Linked DNA regions of Anaerobacillus alkaliphilus. The protein of the gene in region 1 interacts with the protein of each later gene in a pairwise test. Links are inferred from orthologs where the notes say so. Each region holds a gene or a part of one and is shown on either strand. Other genes may lie near its edges.

Evidence for each region.
Region 2: the proteins of hflK (region 1) and ftsH interact in binary tests that used the Escherichia coli proteins (3 or more experiments, as listed by UniProt). The link is inferred for Anaerobacillus alkaliphilus from one-to-one orthologs.

The regions. Positions count from the first base shown.
Region 1 is NZ_QOUX01000046.1:866,086-874,587, reverse strand. Bases 1,539-4,424 are described here. They hold hflK (FtsH protease activity modulator HflK), read left to right. Parts: upstream 1,539-2,435; coding sequence 2,436-3,413; downstream 3,414-4,424. Other genes in these bases: hflC (protease modulator HflC), read left to right, coding at 3,413-4,342; pnpS (two-component system histidine kinase PnpS), read left to right, coding at 1,539-2,168. Outside these bases: DS745_RS19455 (response regulator transcription factor), read left to right, coding at 1-403; more of pnpS, read left to right, coding at 396-1,538; polA (DNA polymerase I), read left to right, coding at 4,473-7,088; mutM (DNA-formamidopyrimidine glycosylase), read left to right, coding at 7,206-8,033; sporulation membrane protein YtaF, read left to right, coding at 8,187-8,502.
Region 2 is NZ_QOUX01000036.1:41,255-46,269, reverse strand. Bases 469-3,379 are described here. They hold ftsH (ATP-dependent zinc metalloprotease FtsH), read right to left. Parts: upstream 2,965-3,379; coding sequence 973-2,964; downstream 469-972. Other genes in these bases: hpt (hypoxanthine phosphoribosyltransferase), read right to left, coding at 3,037-3,379; DS745_RS10965 (type III pantothenate kinase), read right to left, coding at 469-645. In the rest of the region: more of DS745_RS10965, read right to left, coding at 1-468; more of hpt, read right to left, coding at 3,380-3,576; tRNA lysidine(34) synthetase TilS, read right to left, coding at 3,661-5,015. UniProt on the Escherichia coli protein: Acts as a processive, ATP-dependent zinc metallopeptidase for both cytoplasmic and membrane proteins. Plays a role in the quality control of integral membrane proteins.

The DNA.
Region 1 (8,502 bases):
TAGTCCTAGAGAAGTAGTGGCTAGAATTCGAGCGATACTTCGTCGGGTAACTCCAATTCAAGAAGAAAAACTAACAGATACAAAGGTAGTAGCGATAAAAATAGGGGAAGTTGAAATATTCTCCGAAAACTATGAGGTTTTTTATCAGGGTAACCAGCTTGAATTAACTCCAAAAGAGTTTGAATTGCTATTATATCTTGCAACAAATAAAGGCCGAGTATTAACTAGAGATCAACTATTAAATGCTGTTTGGAACTACGAGTTTGTTGGTGATACGAGAATTGTAGATGTTCATATAAGTCATTTGCGGGAGAAAATAGAACCAAATACAAAAAAACCAATATACATCAAAACAATTCGTGGATTAGGCTATAAGCTAGAGGAGCCTCAATTGAATGCATAAATATAGAAATAAGCTTACGATCTCTTTATTGATTGCCATATTTTTTGTATTAGTTGGTTTGGGTCTATTACTGGGGCAACTGTTTAAAGAGTTTTATTTTGAACAGCTTAGTGAGCGCGTATCTAAGGAAGCCAAAATCGTGGCAATAAGTATACTGGAAACTGGATTAGATCATACCGATTTAGGAACTATCGTTAATGATATGGGGGATCAATTAGCCTCAAGAATAACAGTAATAACAGCAACAGGAGAAGTAATCGCTGAAACTGCCACAGACAAAAAACAAATGGAAAACCACCTTAATAGGCCAGAGATTATTCAGGTCCGAGAAGAGGGGGAAGGGCAAGCAATAAGATTTAGTGATACAGTTGGTGCAGATCTTCTCTTTTACGCTGTTCCTCTTCTTGAAAGAGAAGAAATCATTGGATATGTCCGTTTAGGCTTACCCATTCACCTTTTAGATGAAGTTCATAAAAAAGTTTGGGGATTGTTACTTTTTAGTTTCTCCATAGCATTTTTAGTTATCATGCTTTTAAGTTCGAGGATTACGAATGAATTGGCCAAGCCAATTGAAGAGGCAACCTCAGTAGCCAATCAGTTAGCTAAAGGAAACTTTAAAGTTCGAGCTTCTCATGGGAAAAATGATGAAACTGGCCAATTAAGTCGTTCACTTAATGTATTAGCCCAAAATCTAGACGAAGTCACAAAAACATATAAGGCACAACAAGAACGTCTGGAAACGCTGATTGAAAATATGGGTAGTGGACTAGTCTTAATTAACTATAAAGGTGAAATAAGTATTATAAATAAATCCTGTAAAACAATTTTTCAAGAAGATGTTGAACATTGGCTTCATAAAGTTTATCACAACGTGATACCGCATAAACAAATCGTAAAAATTGTACAAGAGATTTTTTTGACTGAAAAGGGACAAAGAAAACAAATCATTTTGCCAATTCAATTAGAAATGCGTCACTTTGATGTATACGGAGCACCTATTATTAGTAGTGGGGAAAAAGAGAGATTAAAGGGAATCGTCCTAGTTTTTCACGATATAACTGAATTAAAAAGACTAGAACAGATGCGTAAAGATTTTGTAGCAAATGTTTCCCATGAATTAAAAACACCTGTAACTTCTGTTAAAGGCTTTACTGAAACGTTATTAGACGGTGCAGCAGAGGATGAAGCTTTACGTAATCGCTTCCTGAAAATCATCTGGGATGAAAGTGAAAGACTTCAAAGTTTAATTCAGGATTTATTAGACTTATCAAAAATTGAACAAAGCAAGTTTCAGCTTAATTGGCAACGTGTGGATTTAAGTATGTTAACTGATGATATTATTGTCATGTTAAGTAATAAAGCTGAAGAAAAAGGTATCATGTTATCAAAGACGAAAGAAGGCTCAGGTGTTATTGAAGGTGACCCGTTACGTATCAAACAAATCATGATTAACCTAATAAATAACGCTATTACCTATACTCAAAAAGGTGGACGAATTGATGTGTTCATTCAAGAGTATAGTGATAAAGTATATTTTTCAGTAAAGGACACAGGGATTGGCATCAGTAAAGAAGAGATACCAAGAGTATTTGAACGGTTTTACAGAGTTGATCGAGCAAGAAGTCGAAATTCAGGTGGAACTGGATTAGGTCTGGCAATTGTGAAGCATTTGGTTGAAGCACATAACGGAGAAATTGTTGTTGAAAGTGAAGTGGGTAAAGGTACAGCATTTACTATTAAATTTAATAAAAACCAGTTAAAATAAGGAATGTTTACAAAAAATTAACAAGTAGTTTATAGTAACTTAATGAATAGTTGCTATAGTTAGTTTTGTAAACTGTAATTGTAAGCAAATAAACACTACACTGTAGTCGGAAATTGACTTACACCCCCTTTTCTTTCGGAAAGCAATTATTGCTTTCCTTTTTTTTGTTTTTTAAAACTGTAAAGTTATGAAACTTTTATTTTATCTAATACGTAAGTATAATGGGTAAAGAGTAAATAAAAACAAAATGGAAAGTGGGGAACATTCATGGTAACAGTGAAGCAAATTATCGTCGGCTTCCTTTCACTCATTGGAATCGCAATTTTAGCTCTGTTCTTAACGACTGGTTGGTATATAGTTGATGAGTCTGAACAGGCAGCACTAATTACTTTTGGTAAGGTTGATGAACATATTACAGAACCAGGATTAAAGTTTAAGTTGCCTTGGCCAATTCAAAAAGTAGAAATCCTCTCAAGAGGTACGTTTACCACTACGGTGGGTTATGATGAAACAAATGGTCAGGTAGTAGAATATCGTGATGAAGCAAAAATGATTACAGGGGATGAGAATATCTTGCTAGCGGACTTAGTAGTTCAATGGCGAATTACAAATCCAGAGAAATTCCTATTTAATTCTAATAACCCTGAGCAAATTTTATTTAGTGCAACCTCAGCATCGCTCCGTGGTGTAATCGGGAGTTCTCGCATTGATGATGCTTTAACAGATCAGAGACCTGCAATAGAAGCTCACGTTTGGGATTATCTTGTTGATCTGATTGAATCTTATGATATTGGTATTTCAGTTATGGATGTAAAACTTCAAGATGTTGAATTACCTACTGAAGAAGTACGTCGTGCTTTTACCGAAGTTACTGATGCTCGTGAGGAACGTTTGACTAAGATAAACGAAGCAAATAAATATCGTAACCAAAAGATGAATGAGGCAAAAGGTGAACAGGATGCTATCATCTCAAGGGCAGAAGGAACGAGAACGGAGCGTTTAGAGCGTGCTCGTGGTGATGTAGCTAGATTTGATGCCCTTTATAATGAGTATCTAATTAACCCTGAAGTAACGAGAACTCGTTTGGTATTAGAGACCTTAGAAAGAGTTCTACCTAATACAGAAATTTATATTATGGACAGTAGTTCTGACACTGTGAAATATCTACCAATTCGTTCACTAGAAAGAACGACTGAGGTAAATCCACCCGCAACGACAACTTCACGACAAGGGAGTGGAAATTAATGACCGATAAAATTATTGATTTTAGTGAAAGAAAACCAACGGATGATTGGAAAAAATATACGAAACTAGGAATATTGTTAGTAGTAGTTATTGGCTTGCTTATGTTATTACTTACTAATATTTTTATTGTACATCAAGGTCAGTTTAAGGTTGTAAGACAATTTGGTGAGGTAGTTCGAGTTGAACAAGACCCAGGGTTGAAGTTTAAAGTTCCTTTTATCCAGTCGGTTTCTACGTTAACGAAAAAACAAATGATATTAGACGTAGAACCAACTGAAATTAATACTCGAGACAAAAAGAGAATTCTAGTTGATAATTATGCGATTTGGCGAATTGATGATCCTCAACAAATGATAGGTAGTGCACAAACAATCGATCGTGCAGAAACAATTATGATGAATTTTATTTATTCAGTCATTCGAGCAGAATTAGGTCAGTTGGATTATGATGAAATTATTAATGAAGAAAAATCTTCTCGAGGTAGCTTTAACGACCGCGTATTAGAACGAGTGAATGAACTCTTAGCTCGTGATAATTATGGTATCTCAGTTACTGACGTGAGAATGAAGCGTACAGATTTACCAGAGGAGAATGAGCAAGCTGTATATCGCCGAATGATTTCTGAGCGTAACTCTATTGCTCAAGATTACTTATCTCAGGGGGATGCAGAAGCTAATCGTATCCGTGCAAATACAGACCGTGAAGTGAAAGAGATTGTTGCAAAAGCAAATGCTGATGCAAACGTAATTATTGCTGAAGGGGAAGCAGGAGCAGCCCAAATCTATAATCAGTCATTTGGTAGAGATGTAGAGTTCTATAATTTATATCGAACATTATTGAGTTATGAGAAGACGATTGATGATCAAACGGTAATTGTCCTACCTGCTGATGCTCCATACGCTCGTATTCTTATGGGGTACAGTAATTAATAGAGTTAAACAAGGGAAGTCTATTTTTGTAAATAGGCTTCCTCGTTTTTTATTCGGCATTGAACATGGTAAAATAAAAGGACAATATTAGATAAATTGGGGTGCATTCTCTTTGAAGAATAAATTAGTGATGATTGATGGTAATAGTATTGCATATCGTGCTTTTTTTGCTTTACCACTGTTAAATAATGATAAAGGTGTTTATACAAATGCTGTATACGGTTTTACAACGATGCTGCTAAAAGTAATTGAGGAAGAAAAACCAACTCACCTGTTAGTTGCCTTTGACGCTGGGAAAACAACATTTCGTCACAAAACTTTCCAAGAATATAAAGGAGGAAGACAAAAAACTCCACCAGAACTTTCTGAGCAATTTCCTCTAATAAGAGAGCTATTAGATGCTTTTAATGTAAAACGCTATGAAATTGAAAACTACGAGGCTGATGACATCATCGGTACCTTAGCGAAAGAAGTTAGTGAACAAGAAGATTGGGAAGTGAAAATCTACTCTGGTGATAAAGACCTGCTTCAACTTGTTTCCGAAAAAGTAACAGTCGCATTAACTAGAAAAGGAATTTCTAATGTAGATACATATGATGAAACATTCGTTTTAGAGAAATATGGCATCAACCCAAAACAAATTATTGATATGAAAGGCTTAATGGGTGATCCTTCCGATAACATCCCTGGAGTACCGGGGATTGGTGAAAAAACAGCAATTAAGCTTTTAAAAGAGTTTGGTTCTGTTGAGAAGCTGCTCGAGTCAATTGATTTAGTCTCAGGGAAAAAGCTAAAGGAAAACCTCACAGAAAATAAAGAAAAGGCTGTTATGAGTAAGGAGCTTGCTACAATTTATTGTGAGGTTCCAATTACGATCCCAAGAGACGAATTAGTCTTTGGGGAATATGATGAACAGAAAGTTATCTCCTTGTTTAAAGAGCTAGACTTTCAATCATTATTAGATCGTTTTGACTTTGATGAGACAGAACTAGTCGAGGAAATAGAAGCGCTTGATTTTACAATTGCTAACGAAATAACGGACGAGATGCTTACAAAGGAGTCGGCAATTGTAGTGGAAGTGTTAGATGAAAACTATCACCAAGCTGATATCATTGGTCTAGCAATTGTTAATGAAAATGGACGTTATTACATTCCTACAGAAATGGCTATAGCGAGCGACACTTTTAAAGAGTGGGCGAAAGATAAAGAAGCCAAAAAAGCGATATTCGATGCAAAACGTGCGGTTGTTGCCCTTGGATGGAAGGGAATTGAACTAGAGGGTATTAACTTTGATCTTCTAATTGCTTCCTATATTCTTGATCCATCAGCTTCTTCCCATGAAGTAGCAGACATTGCTAATCGCAAAGGTAAACGAATCGTCTCTTTAGATGAAGCTATTTATGGAAAAGGTGCAAAACGCAGTATACCAGATCGAGATATAGTAGCTGAGCATCTTGTGAAAAAGGCAAACACAGTCTACACATTAAGAGAAGAAGTTTGTGAAGAGTTAACAGCAAATCAACTAAATGAACTTTTTTACGATTTAGAAATGCCGTTGACGATTATTCTAGGAAAAATGGAAATGACAGGTGTGAAAGTTGACGTTGAACAATTGCGGTTGATGGGAGAAGACTTAGGGGAACAATTGAAAAACCTTGAAAAAGAAATACATAGTCTTGCTGGAATTGAATTTAACATCAACTCTCCAAAGCAGCTAGGCGAAGTCCTTTTTGAGAAACTTAATTTACCTGTGCTCAAAAAAACAAAAACAGGAGCTTCTACATCAGCAGATGTATTAGAAAAGTTAGCGGACAAGCATGAGGTCATTCCGAGTATATTGCATTACCGTCAATTAGGAAAACTAAACTCAACCTACATTGAGGGACTATTGAAGGTTGTCCATCAAGATACAGCAAAAATTCATACGATGTTTAATCAAGCACTGACTCAAACCGGCCGGTTGAGTTCGACTGAACCGAACTTACAAAACATTCCGATTCGCTTAGAAGAAGGAAGGAAAATAAGAAAAGCATTTATACCATCAAGTCCTGACTGGATTATTTTCGCTGCTGATTATTCACAAATTGAATTAAGGGTACTAGCTCATATTGCAAATGATGAAACGCTAATAGATGCTTTCAATAATGGGATGGATATTCATACGAGAACAGCTATGGACGTTTTTCACGTTGAAAAAGATGCTGTGACAGATCTAATGCGACGTCATGCTAAAGCGGTTAACTTCGGGATCGTATATGGAATTAGTGATTACGGATTATCACAAAGTTTAGGAATTACTCGAAAAGAAGCAGGCAGTTTTATTGAAAGATATTTAGAAAGTTTTCCTGGTGTAAGGGATTATATGGATAATATTGTTCAAGAAGCAAGGGAGAAGGGGTTTGTAACGACACTTCTCCACCGCCGAAGATTTTTACCAGAGATTACTAGCCGTAACTTTAATTTACGGAGTTTCGCAGAACGCACAGCTATGAACACACCAATTCAAGGGACAGCTGCTGATATCATAAAAAAAGCAATGGTAAATATTGCGTTAAGAATTGAAGCAGAAGGTCTAGAGGCAAAGTTACTTTTACAAGTACACGATGAATTGATCTTTGAAGCCCCGAAACAAGAGTTGGATAAATTAAAACTGATCGTACCAGAAGTAATGGAATCGGCGATTGACTTAAAAGTACCATTAAAAGTCGAATATGCCTACGGCAGCTCTTGGTATGATGCGAAGTAGTTAAAATTTTGAATTGTGAATTTTGAATTATGAATTAATCAGAAATGCTTCGAAGCAATTCATAAAAGCCATTCAAAATTCATAATTTCTAATTCATAATTGGAATGGGGTGGTTTTATGCCGGAATTACCAGAGGTTGAGACAGTTAAAAGAACGTTACAACAGTTAGTTGTCGGAAAAACGATTCAAGAGATCACTGTTCACTGGGGGAAGATCATTAAAAGACCAGATGATGTTGCAGAATTTTGTCACTTATTAATTGGTCAGACCATTAGGGGAGTTGAAAGAAGAGCAAAATTCTTGAAAATCATCCTTGATAATTATGTCATTGTATCTCACCTTCGTATGGAAGGGCGTTATGGTTTACACGAAAAGGAAGAAGAAATTGATAAACATACACATGTTATTTTTTCGTTCACTGATGGAACTCAGTTACGCTATCGTGATGTAAGAAAATTTGGTACAATGCACCTCTTCCTTAAAGGGGAAGAGGATATCAGTCTTCCTTTAACTCAGTTAGGAATTGAACCTTTTGATGAGAAATTTAAGCCTAGCACCTTAAAGGAAGTGTTTAAGGACTCTAATCGCAAAGTAAAGGTAACCTTATTAGATCAAACTAAGTTGGTCGGACTAGGAAACATTTACGTAGATGAAGCACTTTATCGTTCTGGAATTTATCCAGAACGTGTTGGAAAGGACTTAACAGAAAAAGAGGTAAAAAGACTTCATAAAGAAATAAAGGCTACGCTTCAAGAAGCTATAGATTTAGGTGGTAGCTCTGTGAAGTCTTATGTTAATGGTCAAGGAGAAATGGGCATGTTCCAACAACAATTATTTGTTTACGGTAGAAAAGGTGAGCCTTGTAAAGCTTGTGGAACGGCAATAGAAAAAATTGTTGTAGGTGGAAGAGGAACCCACTTTTGTCCGAAATGCCAAAAGAAATAAAATTATGAATTGTGTATTAGAAATTATGGTGAAAGTTTTGCTTCGTAGACTTTCACTTACATCAATTCATAATTCATAATTCAAAATTAATAAGTACATTGGATGGGCTCCTACCATATACTATCGTATCAGTGGTTGGAAGGAGCTTTGAATATGGTTGAAATTCTTTCCTTACTTTTATTAGCGTTGGCAGTAAGTCTCGATAGCTTTGGAGTTGGGCTAACCTATGGCCTAAGGAAGATGAAGCTTCCTTTTAAGTCTTTGCTGTTTATTGCTTCATGCTCGGCGGTGTCTATTCTTGTTGCCATGACTATTGGTAACATGATTGTCAAATACTTATCACCAAGTATTGCAGAGTCTATTGGTGGCTTGATTTTGATAATGATTGGAGCATGGGCTCTTTATCAGATTTATCGACCAGCGAAAAGAGATGAAAAGAATAAGGAAGACGACGTAATAGTTAATTTTG
Region 2 (5,015 bases), on another replicon or contig:
AGGATTCCCTACTGCTTGTGCTTTCATACGAGTAACGATACCTTCAACTTGTCCAACATACCCATATAAAATACCCGCTTGCATGGCACTAACAGTATTTTTACCAATAATGTTATTAGGCTTAACAATTTCTATTCGAGGAAGTTTAGATGCTCTATTGTATAAAGCTTCTGTTGAAATCCCAATCCCTGGAGCAATAGCACCACCCATATATTGTTTTTCTTCATTGATATAACAATATGTAGTTGCAGTTCCAAAATCAACAATAATCAAGGGACCACCGTACATATCAATTGCAGCTACTGCATTGACAATTCTATCGGCACCCACTTCTTTCGGATTATCATATTTAATATTCAAACCTGTTTTAATACCAGGACCAATGACCATTGGTGTGATATTAAAATATTTCTTACACATTTTCTCTAAGGCATACATAATTGGAGGTACTACTGACGAAATAATAATTCCATCTATGTCTTTCGTGGTGAGCCCTTCATAAGAAAAGAGTTGTTTCACCATCATGCCAAACTCGTCTTCTGTTTTTGTTCGGTCAGTCCCTATTCTCCAATGGTACTTAAGTTTTTCTCCTTCATAAACACCTAATACAATGTTTGTATTTCCTACATCTAAAACAAAGATCATTAATGTCACCTACTTAGGTTATTGAATTTTTATCCCTCTTCAGTATAAATACTTATGAGCGAAAAATGAACAAATTTGTATTTTTAACTTATTAAAGTGCTGTTTTCGAAAAGTTTGTTGCTTTCGTAAAAATCCCAAAAGCCGGATTTTTACACAAAATACTAAGGATTGATCACTAATTTAGTAAGTATTGCTCTTTTCTTACTTGATTTGTTGGCTGATATCTTCATCTAGGGTATTTTTTTCGATTATTTTAGCGTAAAAAGCCACAATGTTTACGAAAAGAGCTAGTAAAAAAAGGTGTCTATAAAAGACACCCTTTTAACATTACTTATTATCTTCGTTCTTGGTTTCATCCTTCTTTTCAGGAAGAAGTGCTTCTTCGTCATTTTCAACTGGAGCATCTGTAGGCTTTGTTTCTTCTTTCTTTGTATTAATATTCACTTTAACATCGCCTTCAGTTGTCTTATTTACGTTATTGGAATGATGCCCTTCTGGAAGCTTACCATCCGCCATTAACGATTTAATTTGCTCAGCATCTAATGTCTCTATTTCAAGAAGCGTTTTTGCAATCAATTCAAGCTTATCTTTGTTATCAAGTAAGATGGTTCGACAACGCTCATAGCTCTCTTTAATAATGCGTTGCATTTCTTGGTCAATTTCATATGCAATTGCATCACTATAGTTTTGCTCATTATTAATATCACGCCCAAGGAATACATTGCCACCTTGACCTGTACCAAATTGCATTGGGCCAAGCTTATCACTCATTCCGTACTCCGTGACCATTTTACGAGCAATTCCTGTTGCACGTTGGAAGTCGTTATGGGCACCTGTACTTACTTCACCAAAAATAATTTCTTCGGCAACTCGACCACCAAGTAAGCCGACAATCTTATCTAACAGCTCTGGTTTCGTCATAAAGTAACGATCTTCTTTTGGAAGCATTACTGCATAACCACCAGCTTGACCACGTGGGACAATGGTTACTTTATGGACCATATCAGCACTTTCTAGTCTAACTCCAACGACTGTATGACCGGCTTCATGATAAGCAACAATATTTTTCTCTTTTTCAGAAATAACTCTGCTCTTCTTAGCAGGTCCAGCAATAACACGGTCAATTGCCTCTTCAATATCGTTCATATCAATGATCTTCTTATCAGTACGAGCAGCAACTAAAGCAGCTTCGTTCAATAAATTCTCTAAGTCGGCACCCGAAAATCCAGGTGTACGAGTAGCAATCGTTTTTAAATTTACATCTTCGCCTAAAGGCTTATTGCGAGCATGTACTTCAAGAACCGCTTCACGACCTTTGACATCTGGGCGTCCAACTAAAATTTGACGGTCAAAACGTCCTGGACGAAGCAATGCAGGGTCTAAAATATCCGCGCGGTTTGTTGCGGCGATAATAATAATTCCTTCGTTAACGCCAAATCCATCCATCTCAACAAGTAATTGGTTTAATGTTTGTTCACGCTCATCGTGTCCTCCACCTAAACCAGCACCACGTTGTCGTCCTACAGCATCAATTTCATCTATGAAAATGATACAAGGTGCATTTTTCTTAGCATTCTCAAATAAATCACGAACACGCGAAGCACCGACCCCAACGAACATCTCAACGAAGTCTGAACCACTGATTGAGAAAAATGGAACTCCGGCTTCTCCAGCAACTGCTCGAGCTAGTAATGTTTTACCAGTACCAGGAGGTCCTACTAGTAATACCCCTTTAGGAATACGTGCTCCAATCGCAGAAAACCTACGTGGATCTTTTAAGAATTCAACAACTTCTACGAGTTCTTGCTTTTCCTCATCTGCACCTGCTACATCTTTAAACTTGGCTTTCTTTTTATCATCGTAAAGCTTAGCTTTACTCTTACCAAAGTTCATGACTCGGCTTCCGCCACCCTGAGCTTGGCTTAAAAGGAAAAAGAATAAAATAAAGATAATCACAAATGGAATAATTGATGTAAAGAAAGTTACCCAACCACTTGTTTGTTCAGCTGGTAATACTGTTAATTCAGTGTCGCCTCTTTCAGCAGCATCTAAGATAGCATCAAGAGCGATATCTGATCTAGGTACATTAACTACAAAAGCCTCTGCACCTGCTGTTTTTAGTTCTCCACGGATTACGTACACATCCCTGACTGGCTGAATAGAACTTTCACCCACTTCACCTCTTACTAAGTGAGTGTGAAATTCACCGTACGTCATATCCCGAGTATCTGCTGGTGGCCCGTTAAAGAAACTTACAATACCAACAATTACTAAAAAGATTAATAAATAAAAGACTGTATTTCGAAAAATTCGATTCATCCTTTACCTCCTCCCACTAGCACATAAAGCTTCATTAAATATTAGCATAAAACTATTCTTAATCACAATTAATTACCCCTGATAAATCTCGGGCTTTAAAATTCCGATATAAGGAAGGTTACGATAACGCTCTGCGTAGTCTAAACCATACCCTACCACAAACTCATCAGGCACTTTGAAACCTGCCAAATCAGGCTTCAGATCAACTTTTCTTCCTTCAGGCTTATCCAATAGCGTGACAATCTTAACCGACTTAGCTTTTCTATAATGAAATAAATCAACTAAGTAATTTAAGGTTAGCCCACTATCAATAATGTCCTCGATGATTAATACATCTCTTCCTTCTACAGAAGTATTTAAATCCTTAATGATTTTCACTTCTCCTGAAGAAACCATTTCATTTCCATAGCTAGAGACATCCATGAAGTCTACCTCTAAATGAACATCCATTCGTTTAATCAGGTCACTCATAAATGGCATTGCGCCTTTTAGCACACCTACTACAAGAGGAAAACGATCCTGATATTCTTCAGATAGAGATGCACCTAGTTCCTTTATTTTTGTTTGAATTTCCTCTTCTGATAATAATACCTCTTTAATTTCATCTCTCATCATGACTTGAAAATAACCCCCTAAAATAATGTATAACTAAAATGAATAATCATGCTTTAATCCTCAAAAAAATATGTACTTTTACTAAAACTCTTCAAAGGTTAACTTTACAAACTCCTTTGTTCCACTTGTAGGATCAGCAAAGTTCGCTTTTCTCAATTTAGGAACCCAAAGTATTTCTCCATCTCCATTAACTACAATCGGCCAGCTCTCTCTCTCATCACGAGGTACTTTCTCATCAATAAATAGCGCCTTTAACTTTTTTGTTCCTCGCATACCATTGATGAACATCGAGTCTCCCTTTTGGCGATTTCTTATTATTAAAGGTAGTTTTAATTTCTCCTTATCACAAACCATGGTGTTTCGGGTTATTGGTGCTTTCTGGTTTGCCTCAATTACTTCTCCAATTATCTTACCCTTTTTAAGAGTAACAATCCCTGGTATCAATAATTGGTCTTCATAAAAAGAAACACCCTTTTGTTTTTCAAATTCTAGAAAACATTTGTCATAGGATTTTGTGATGGATAAACCGTTTGGAAAATCTAGAGAGCCTGATGGATGACGGTTATTAAGGAACTGCAGAAAATCATTCATATGTATAGTGGTAATTTCTGGTATGTTTTGTTCGTAAAGATAGTTTAATATTAGTTGAAAGCCTCTTCTTTGTAAAGAGATTGGACAACTTATTAGCGTTGATATCGCAAGGACGATTTTTTTAGGTTCCTTTTTTAGGATAACATCTTCTAATTTTTCTCTAGCCAATTGCTCTAGAAGTTGCTCATCTTCGGTCAAGAGTTCACTTTGTTGTTGAAATTTTAGATGAACAGCTGGGTTTTCTCTCTTTAAAATCGGTAACACTTCATTTCTAATTCGATTGCGCATGTATTTTGAAGTGAAATTACTAAGATCAATTTTCGGCTGAAGATCTTCGTCCTTACAATAAGTTAGTATGTCTTCCTTTGACAGACAAAGAAAGGGGCGAATAAGTACTCCACAACTGAACGGTCTCTTAACAGGAATACCAGCTAGTCCATATCCATGTGCACCTCTCACCTGCCGCATAATCATTGTCTCTATTTGATCGTCACCATGGTGGGCCAACGCCAAAAAATGGCCTTTATAATTTTGCATTACAAGTTCAAAGAATTGATAGCGACATTCCCTTGCGGCAACTTGAACACTTACTTTATGCGTTTCTTGATATTGTTTCACGTTAGCCTTAGTACCTTCAAACGTAATTCCTTCTTCTAAGCAATAGCTTTCTACAAAACGGTATTCATCCGCCGATTCTTCTCTCAACATGTGATCTACATGGGCTGCGATAATAGTTATATGCAATTGCTTCAATTCCTTATGTAAATAATGCAAAAGCGCCAACGAATCTGGCCCACCTGAGACTCCTACTACAACAGTTGCGCCTTCCGATAAAAGGGAGTGTT